Regions from separate parts of the Undibacterium sp. GW821-FHT11H02 genome, predicted to be linked through region 3. Evidence: predicted binding sites of a transcription regulator. Region 3 holds the regulator's gene; each other region holds the start of a gene.
What was found. Region 3 encodes FliA, which starts transcription of late flagellar genes. Its sites were predicted from a motif close to CTAAAGTTTNNNNNNNNNNNGCCGNTA; they were not measured.
Positions count from the first base shown of each region.

Region 1 (2,274 bases), on a different contig from region 3:
CAAACTAACTCTGAAAACTTATCAGCATCACGCAGCCGTATCCGTGACGCAGACTTCGCATCAGAAACAGCGACTTTGACTCGTGGTCAAGTGTTACAACAAGCAGGTACAGCGATCTTGGCACAAGCAAATGCGTTACCACAAGGCGTATTGGCTCTGTTAAGAGGTTAAACAATAATGTAGTCCACCACATTATTCATTGATGTAGACTGTCCCCTGCCCAATATTTTTTGGTCAGGGGAATTTTGCTTAAAGGAAAAGATCATGGACATTCAATCAATTGGCCGAACTTCGCCATCCGGATCAGTGGCAACAGAAAAACTTCCTCCCCCGCCCTCGCCTGCTATCGCTAACGCACAAAACGCGACTGGAACTCAAACGCTGTCAGCAGTGACTCAAACAGCAAAAGCACCTACCGCGAGCGAAGTCAATAAGGCCGTCAGCGAAATAAATAAGACGGTACAGGCTATCTCACAAAATCTTGAATTTACAGTCGATACGGATGCCAATGAGATTGTGGTAAAAGTAGTGGACCAACAAACCAAAGAGGTATTACGCCAGATCCCAACAGTGGAAGCGTTGGAAATTGCCAAGTCATTAGATAAACTGCAAGGACTATTAATCAAGCAAGAAGCATAACGATTATTCCTCTTGTTTTCTTCGGATATCAAGAAAATGCGATGAATCTTGCAAGACGAAAATAGATAGGTAAATGCCCCTCTAAAGTCTGATTTGCTTTTGCCGTTAACTTGTATAGTGACAATACTTACAAAAGGGGAACGTGGTGGGCATACAATCAACAGGGGTTGGCTCTAATTTAGATGTAAATAGCCTCATCACTAAATTGATGCAGGTTGAAAGTCAGCCATTAACGACCCTCGCAAAAAAAGAGGCAAGCTATCTGGCGAAACTGACCGCCTATGGATCACTGAATGGCGCACTCAGTTCATTTCAAAGTAGCTTCGTTGGACTGAGCAGTGCAGCAGCATTTCAAAATTTAACTGCCAACGTTGGGGATAGCACGGTACTGTCAGCAACTACCACTAGTGTCGCTACTGCTGGCAGTTATAACATCAATGTAACTCAACTCGCAAAATCACAAACCATTTCAAGTGCTGGCCAAGTCAGCACCACCGACAGTATAGGCGCTGGCGCAAGCACAACAATCTCGTTTCAATTTGGCACGATCAGTGGTGGAACATCGACAAATGGCATCTACACTGGTGCCACTTTCACACAAGACGCGAATCAAGCCATAGGCACAGTAACGATTGATAGTTCAAACAATTCTTTACAAGGCATACGTGACGCAATCAATGCTGCTGGCAAAGGTGTTACCGCCTCTATCGTCGGCGATGGATCGGCAACGCCGTATCACCTAGTATTAAGTTCGAATAAGACGGGGCTGACATCAAGCTTGAAGATCGATGTCAGTGGTGACGCGACTTTGCAATCTCTACTCTCGTATGACCCCGCTGGCACACAAAATTTATCTGAAACCACAACGGGTCAGAATGCCAACCTTTCAATCAATGGCATTAATATCACCAGCACATCCAATACAGTAAATGATGCGGTTCAAGGTGCAGCTATTACGCTATCAAAGGCAGGCAGTACGACACTCGCATTGACCAACAACACAGCTGGCGTGCAAAATTCTATCAATACTTTTGTTAAAGGTTTTAACGATCTTCAAGCTACATTTAAGTCCTTAACAGGTTTTGATGCTGCGACAAAAAAAGGCGGCGTGTTGACTGGCGATGCTGCAGCGCGTGGCGCGCAGAGCCAAGTTAGAAGTGCTTTGTCGTCTGCTGTGAACGGCTTAGGTGGCAATATAACTACCCTCTCATCGATAGGCATCAGCTTTCAAAAAGATGGCACACTAAGTGTAGATTCAACAAAACTACAGAATGCGCTAAACAATAACTTTAAAGAAATTAGTGGTCTGTTTGCCACCATAGGTAAAGCCACCGACAGCTTGGTAAGCTACAGCACCTCAAGTGCCTCAACGACTCAGGGTAATTACGCATTAAATGTAACCGCATTAGCGACACAAGGTGGATTAACCGGCGACCTAGATTTAACGACTGGCAACACAACAATAGACCCAAATACAAGTATTAACGTCACGATAGACGGAACCTCAGCGGCAGTATCATTAGCGGCTGGGTCGTACACTTCAAGCCAATTGACCACCTTATTACAAACCTCAATTAACGGAACTACCGCATTCACCAATGCGGGTGTGAAGATTACGGCAACCACAAATGGCAG
Region 1 is NZ_JBXARG010000006.1:155,811-158,084, reverse strand. It holds gene AC1RR2_RS08515 (flagellin N-terminal helical domain-containing protein) at 1-171, shown strand, start outside; gene AC1RR2_RS08510 (flagellar protein FlaG) at 265-639, shown strand; gene fliD (flagellar filament capping protein FliD) at 785-2,274, shown strand, end outside.
Region 1: fliD (flagellar filament capping protein FliD) is a predicted target of FliA. The motif match lies at 721-747, and genes of this name have one in related genera.

Region 2 (2,274 bases), on a different contig from region 3:
GTGAAGCCACCAGTTAAGTTTGCTGCTGTCAAACCAGTACCTGTACCATTGGCCAATGTAATACCAGCAGAGCTGGTAGAAGTGAGACTCAATGTTGACGTTGCTATGTCAGTTGCGCCAGTAGCGGATACAGTGATACCAGTATTCGCAGCAGCAGCAGCAGCATTAGTGCTAGCGGTTACTGTGATGTTGCGGCCATCAGCAGCTGCCAGTGCGACTGCACCTGTTGTTGTGTTGAATGTTGCGGTAACACCAGTTTGTGTGCTGATTGCATTCACCGCCGCAGCGACCTGAGCACCGCGTTGTGCGCCAGATGTCGATGCAGATAAAGCACCCAAATTTACGCCGTTGATAGTGATGTCGCCAGAAGCGATAGCGGTTGCAGAAGTAGATGCGGTACCGGAAATGGTCGTCGAGCCTACAGTCGCAGTAACACCTGTGCTGCCACTAATCGCATTAATCGCAGCCGCTTTGGAGATGCCGCTACCAGTCGAGTTAGAGAAAGAAACGCCGTCTGCAGCTGATGCGCCAACTTGGAAACCATTAATTGAAAGGTCGCCAGCAGCTAAGGCTGTGGTTGTGACTGCACCAGCGCCAGCCACTGTGGTAGCGTAGCTTGAAGATGCGCCTACGCCTAAAGCAGATGATTTTGCGCTAGCGATGTTAGCGATATTGATTTGATCGTTTGAAGTACCGTTTGCACCCACTTGGAAAGTTTGAGCAGAGAAGGAGCCATCCAGCAAATTAACGCCGTTGAAGTTAGTGTTGCTAGCAACGCGATTAATCTCTGAAATCAACTGAGAAGCTTCGTTGTTCAACGCCGCACGGTCAGATACACTGTTAGAGCCGTTAGCAGACTGTACTGCCAAGTCACGAATACGTTGTAAGTTGGCGCCAATTTGGCTTAACGCGCCCTCAGCCGTTTGAGCAAGAGAGATGCCGTCGTTTGCATTACGTGCTGCTTGATTCAAGCCGCCGATTTGTGAAGTCATACGTTCAGAAATCGCCAAACCTGCCGCATCGTCTTTTGCGCTGTTAATGCGCAAACCTGAAGACAAGCGTTGCAAAGATGTGTTCAATGAACTTTGTGATGTCGATAAATTGCGTTGTGCATTTAAAGACGCGATATTGGTATTGATATATGAAGCCATGATGGTTCTCCTAACTTGGTTAATTCAACTCGACGTTTAGCTTGAACTTCGGTCTGTCTTGTTGACCATTGCACCGTCGTTGAAACTGGTAACGGGCAGGAAATAAAAAAATTGAGGAAATTGCCCAAAATAAATATTATTTTTTGTGCTTAAGTTTTTCTTGATATTCCGTTATACGACAGCTTTTTAAAATACTTAAGCCCTGATTTGAACAATTTTTTCACGTCTTTTTGTTCGATTTGATGTGAAATTTTGTTTGTAAAATACTAAAAAATCAGTATTTTTTGTTTTTGGTTAGCTAACTGAGTCGTTGTGTGTTGTTCGGTTTGTGCCGTGAATTGTGATTTTGTCGATTAACTGGTAAAAGATAGCTATACCTTGAACTAACCCGTGAGTGAAAGAGCGAGCAATGAGTAAATCTGGTTTTGATCCGAAAGCAGCAATGCGAGAAGCACAGGCTTTCGTAAAGGCGGGTAAGTTAGAAGACGCTAGGCAAGTCGCTTTGCGAGTGATTCAACGGTTTCCTTTAAACGAAGACGCGCATCTATTTTTGTCTAAAATTTACTTTAATTGCGACCAAGATGAGGAAGCAATCGCGCATTTACAGAAAGCTTTTTCTATTTCGCACAAGATGGTGATTGATTCAAAAGCTTATTACACGATTTTGAATCGTTTCGTTACGCGTAAATCTTATGCGTTGTTAGAGCAAGCTAGTCGCTGGTTGGTCAATTTACGCCCTAAAGACGGGATCGCCTGGGATTATTTGTCGATTGCTTGTCTGGAGCAGCAAAAATATGAAGCTGCATACGACGCCGCTTCGCATGCAGCAAAAATTCTGCCCAATAATCCGCATGTATTAAATAATCTGGCTTGCTCTTTGACTTCTCTGGAGCGTTGCGCAGAGTCATTGGAGATTTTGCAGCGCACTGTTGAATTGGCACCAGAAATGGCGACTGCTTATAATAATCTGGGAAATGCTTATCGCTTCCTCGGTAGATATGAAGAAGCGATAGAAAGTTTTACTAAAGCGATACAGTTAGCGCCACAGATGGCCTATCTTTACAATAATCTGGGGCTGACTTATCGGTCTTTAGATCGTTGTGAATCGGCGATAGAAGTCTAT
Region 2 is NZ_JBXARG010000006.1:158,254-160,527, forward strand. It holds gene AC1RR2_RS08515 (flagellin N-terminal helical domain-containing protein) at 1-1,151, opposite strand, end outside; gene AC1RR2_RS08520 (tetratricopeptide repeat protein) at 1,561-2,274, shown strand, end outside.
Region 2: AC1RR2_RS08515 (flagellin N-terminal helical domain-containing protein) is a predicted target of FliA. The motif match lies at 1,241-1,267, and genes of this name have one in related genera.

Region 3 (2,274 bases):
AAATATATCTGCCAACATTTCTCGTCGAACGACTTCGCGCCCCACAATTTCCTTTAATTTATTTGCCACAGGAAGGAAAAATAGATTGGCTAGTCCGACGCCATAAATCGTTGCGACAAAAGCGACAGCAATCCCACTACCCAATTTACTCGGATCAGTCAAATTTTCCATGACATGTATCAAACCTAAAACCGCACCTAGAATACCTATCGTTGGAGAATAACCGCCAGCGGCATCCCAAATCTTGATCGCCTGGCGTTGCTCCATTTCGTAGAAGGAAATGTCCACGTCAAGAATTTCTTTGAGACGCTCCGGATCGATGCCATCAATCACCAACTTCAACCCCTTTTCAATGAAGGGATCTTTGGAAGAGGTGATATAGCGCTCCAGGCTTAAGAAGCCTTCGCGCCGCGCGACTACACTCCAGACCAGCGCCTCATTGACATTCTTTTTGCTCTTATCTTCGGGCATGAATGCGATCCACTTCAGCATCTTAATTCCGCGAATAAAGACTGGCATACGACTTTGCAACAACACGGCACCGATGGTACTGACAACCACAATCACGAAAGCGGCCGGTTGCAATAAGGACGACAAATGTCCGCCTTCTAAGACCTGCCCAGAAAGGATACCAACTAATACTAGAATTATTCCTACTAAGCTAGCCCGGTCCACGCGCGCTCCCTCAAAGATGCTCTTAATCTCGCCACAGCCTGACTATGCAATTGCGAAACACGTGATTCAGAAACGCCCATAACAGCGCCGATTTCTTTTAGATTCAATTCTTGTTCATAGTACAAACCCATCAATAGTTTCTCACGCTCGGGGAGATTATTAATGGCATACACAACTGCATCACGAAAGTCTCCATGCAACAAATCTTGCAAAGGATCGCCCGAACGTTCGTCATTGCAAAAATGATCTAGAAAATGTTCCTTGGTATCTGCATCATGAAAATCCTCATAGTACAAGAGCTGATGCCCACCACTCTCACCCAACAACTCTTGATAGTCGATGAGAGTGAGTTTCAAATGCTTAGCCACTTCGGTTTCCATCGGCGGGCGTCCCAATCTTTGCTGTAGCTCGTTCATCGCCGTTTCGATCTTACGCATATTTTGACGCACGCCACGTGGCAACCAGTCACTACTACGCAGCTCATCCAACATGGCACCGCGTATCCTTTGGATCGCATACGTCTCAAATTGTGCCCCATGATTTTCTTCGTAACGATTGACTGCATCAAGCAATCCTATCATTCCGGCTTGAACTAAATCATCCACTTCAACACTGGGGGGCAGGCGAGCTTTTAATTGATAAGCCAAGCGTTTAACCAACGGAGCATGCTCAGTAAGTATTGAATTTTTATCTGATTTGCCGCTTGCTGTGTACATAAATAAATTAATTAATATTCCAAATGAGCACCCAGAGCAGGTATTGAATTCAATTGGAAGCTCCCGCTTGCAGAAGATACCAGTTTATCCGCCATGCGCACAAAAGCATTTGCAGCTTTCGAGAAAGGAAAGGCATCTACTACCGTTCTTCCCAACTCTGTAGCTCGTTTCAAATACATATCTTCAGGCACATGCCCAACAAAATTTAAATCTACCGCCAGATAACGTCGCGCGGTCAAAGATAAATTTGAAAAGACACGCTGAGCCTGATCTTCCGTTGCGCCAGACACGACAATATTATAAGTACGTCTGCCAAGGCGATTATTCAAACGCTTAATCAGGCCATAAGCATTCGTGATTGTCGCTGGATCAGTCGATACTTGAATCAACATTTCGCTTTCATCAAACGAAGACAAAATAAAAGAGTCATCAGAATTCAACTCACAATCCACCACCACCATATCTGATCGGTTCGCAGCCAAGTCAAATACTTTTGATAGGTCACGATAACCGCTTTGCGGCAAGCCTAAAGACTTAGGGATGATATTCGCGACTTTCGTCACGGATAACCCTGGCGACACTACCTTTATCACAGCGTCCATTGTACGCTGATGTCGTGCCACCTCCAACAGCGTCTGATCAGATTTCAAGTTTAGCCAAGCACTTAATGTTGAGCTAGTTGATTTTGCATCAACCATCAATGTATTTTTGCCGCTACGTGCGAACGTCGCTGAAAGATTAATCAGCGTTCCATTTCGCTCTTCTGCAGGCAGGGCAGACATAAAGGTGAGTACACGTAGTTTAGGCAGTTCCAGCATGCGCCGCAAGCCTTCCGCCTGATCAAATTTAGCCAAGATGTACTCCCGCTTTCGCCGCTCCATGT
Region 3 is NZ_JBXARG010000001.1:468,732-471,005, forward strand. It holds gene AC1RR2_RS02125 (flagellar motor protein) at 1-675, opposite strand, end outside; gene AC1RR2_RS02130 (RNA polymerase sigma factor FliA) at 657-1,391, opposite strand; gene AC1RR2_RS02135 (MinD/ParA family ATP-binding protein) at 1,403-2,245, opposite strand; gene flhF (flagellar biosynthesis GTPase FlhF) at 2,238-2,274, opposite strand, start outside.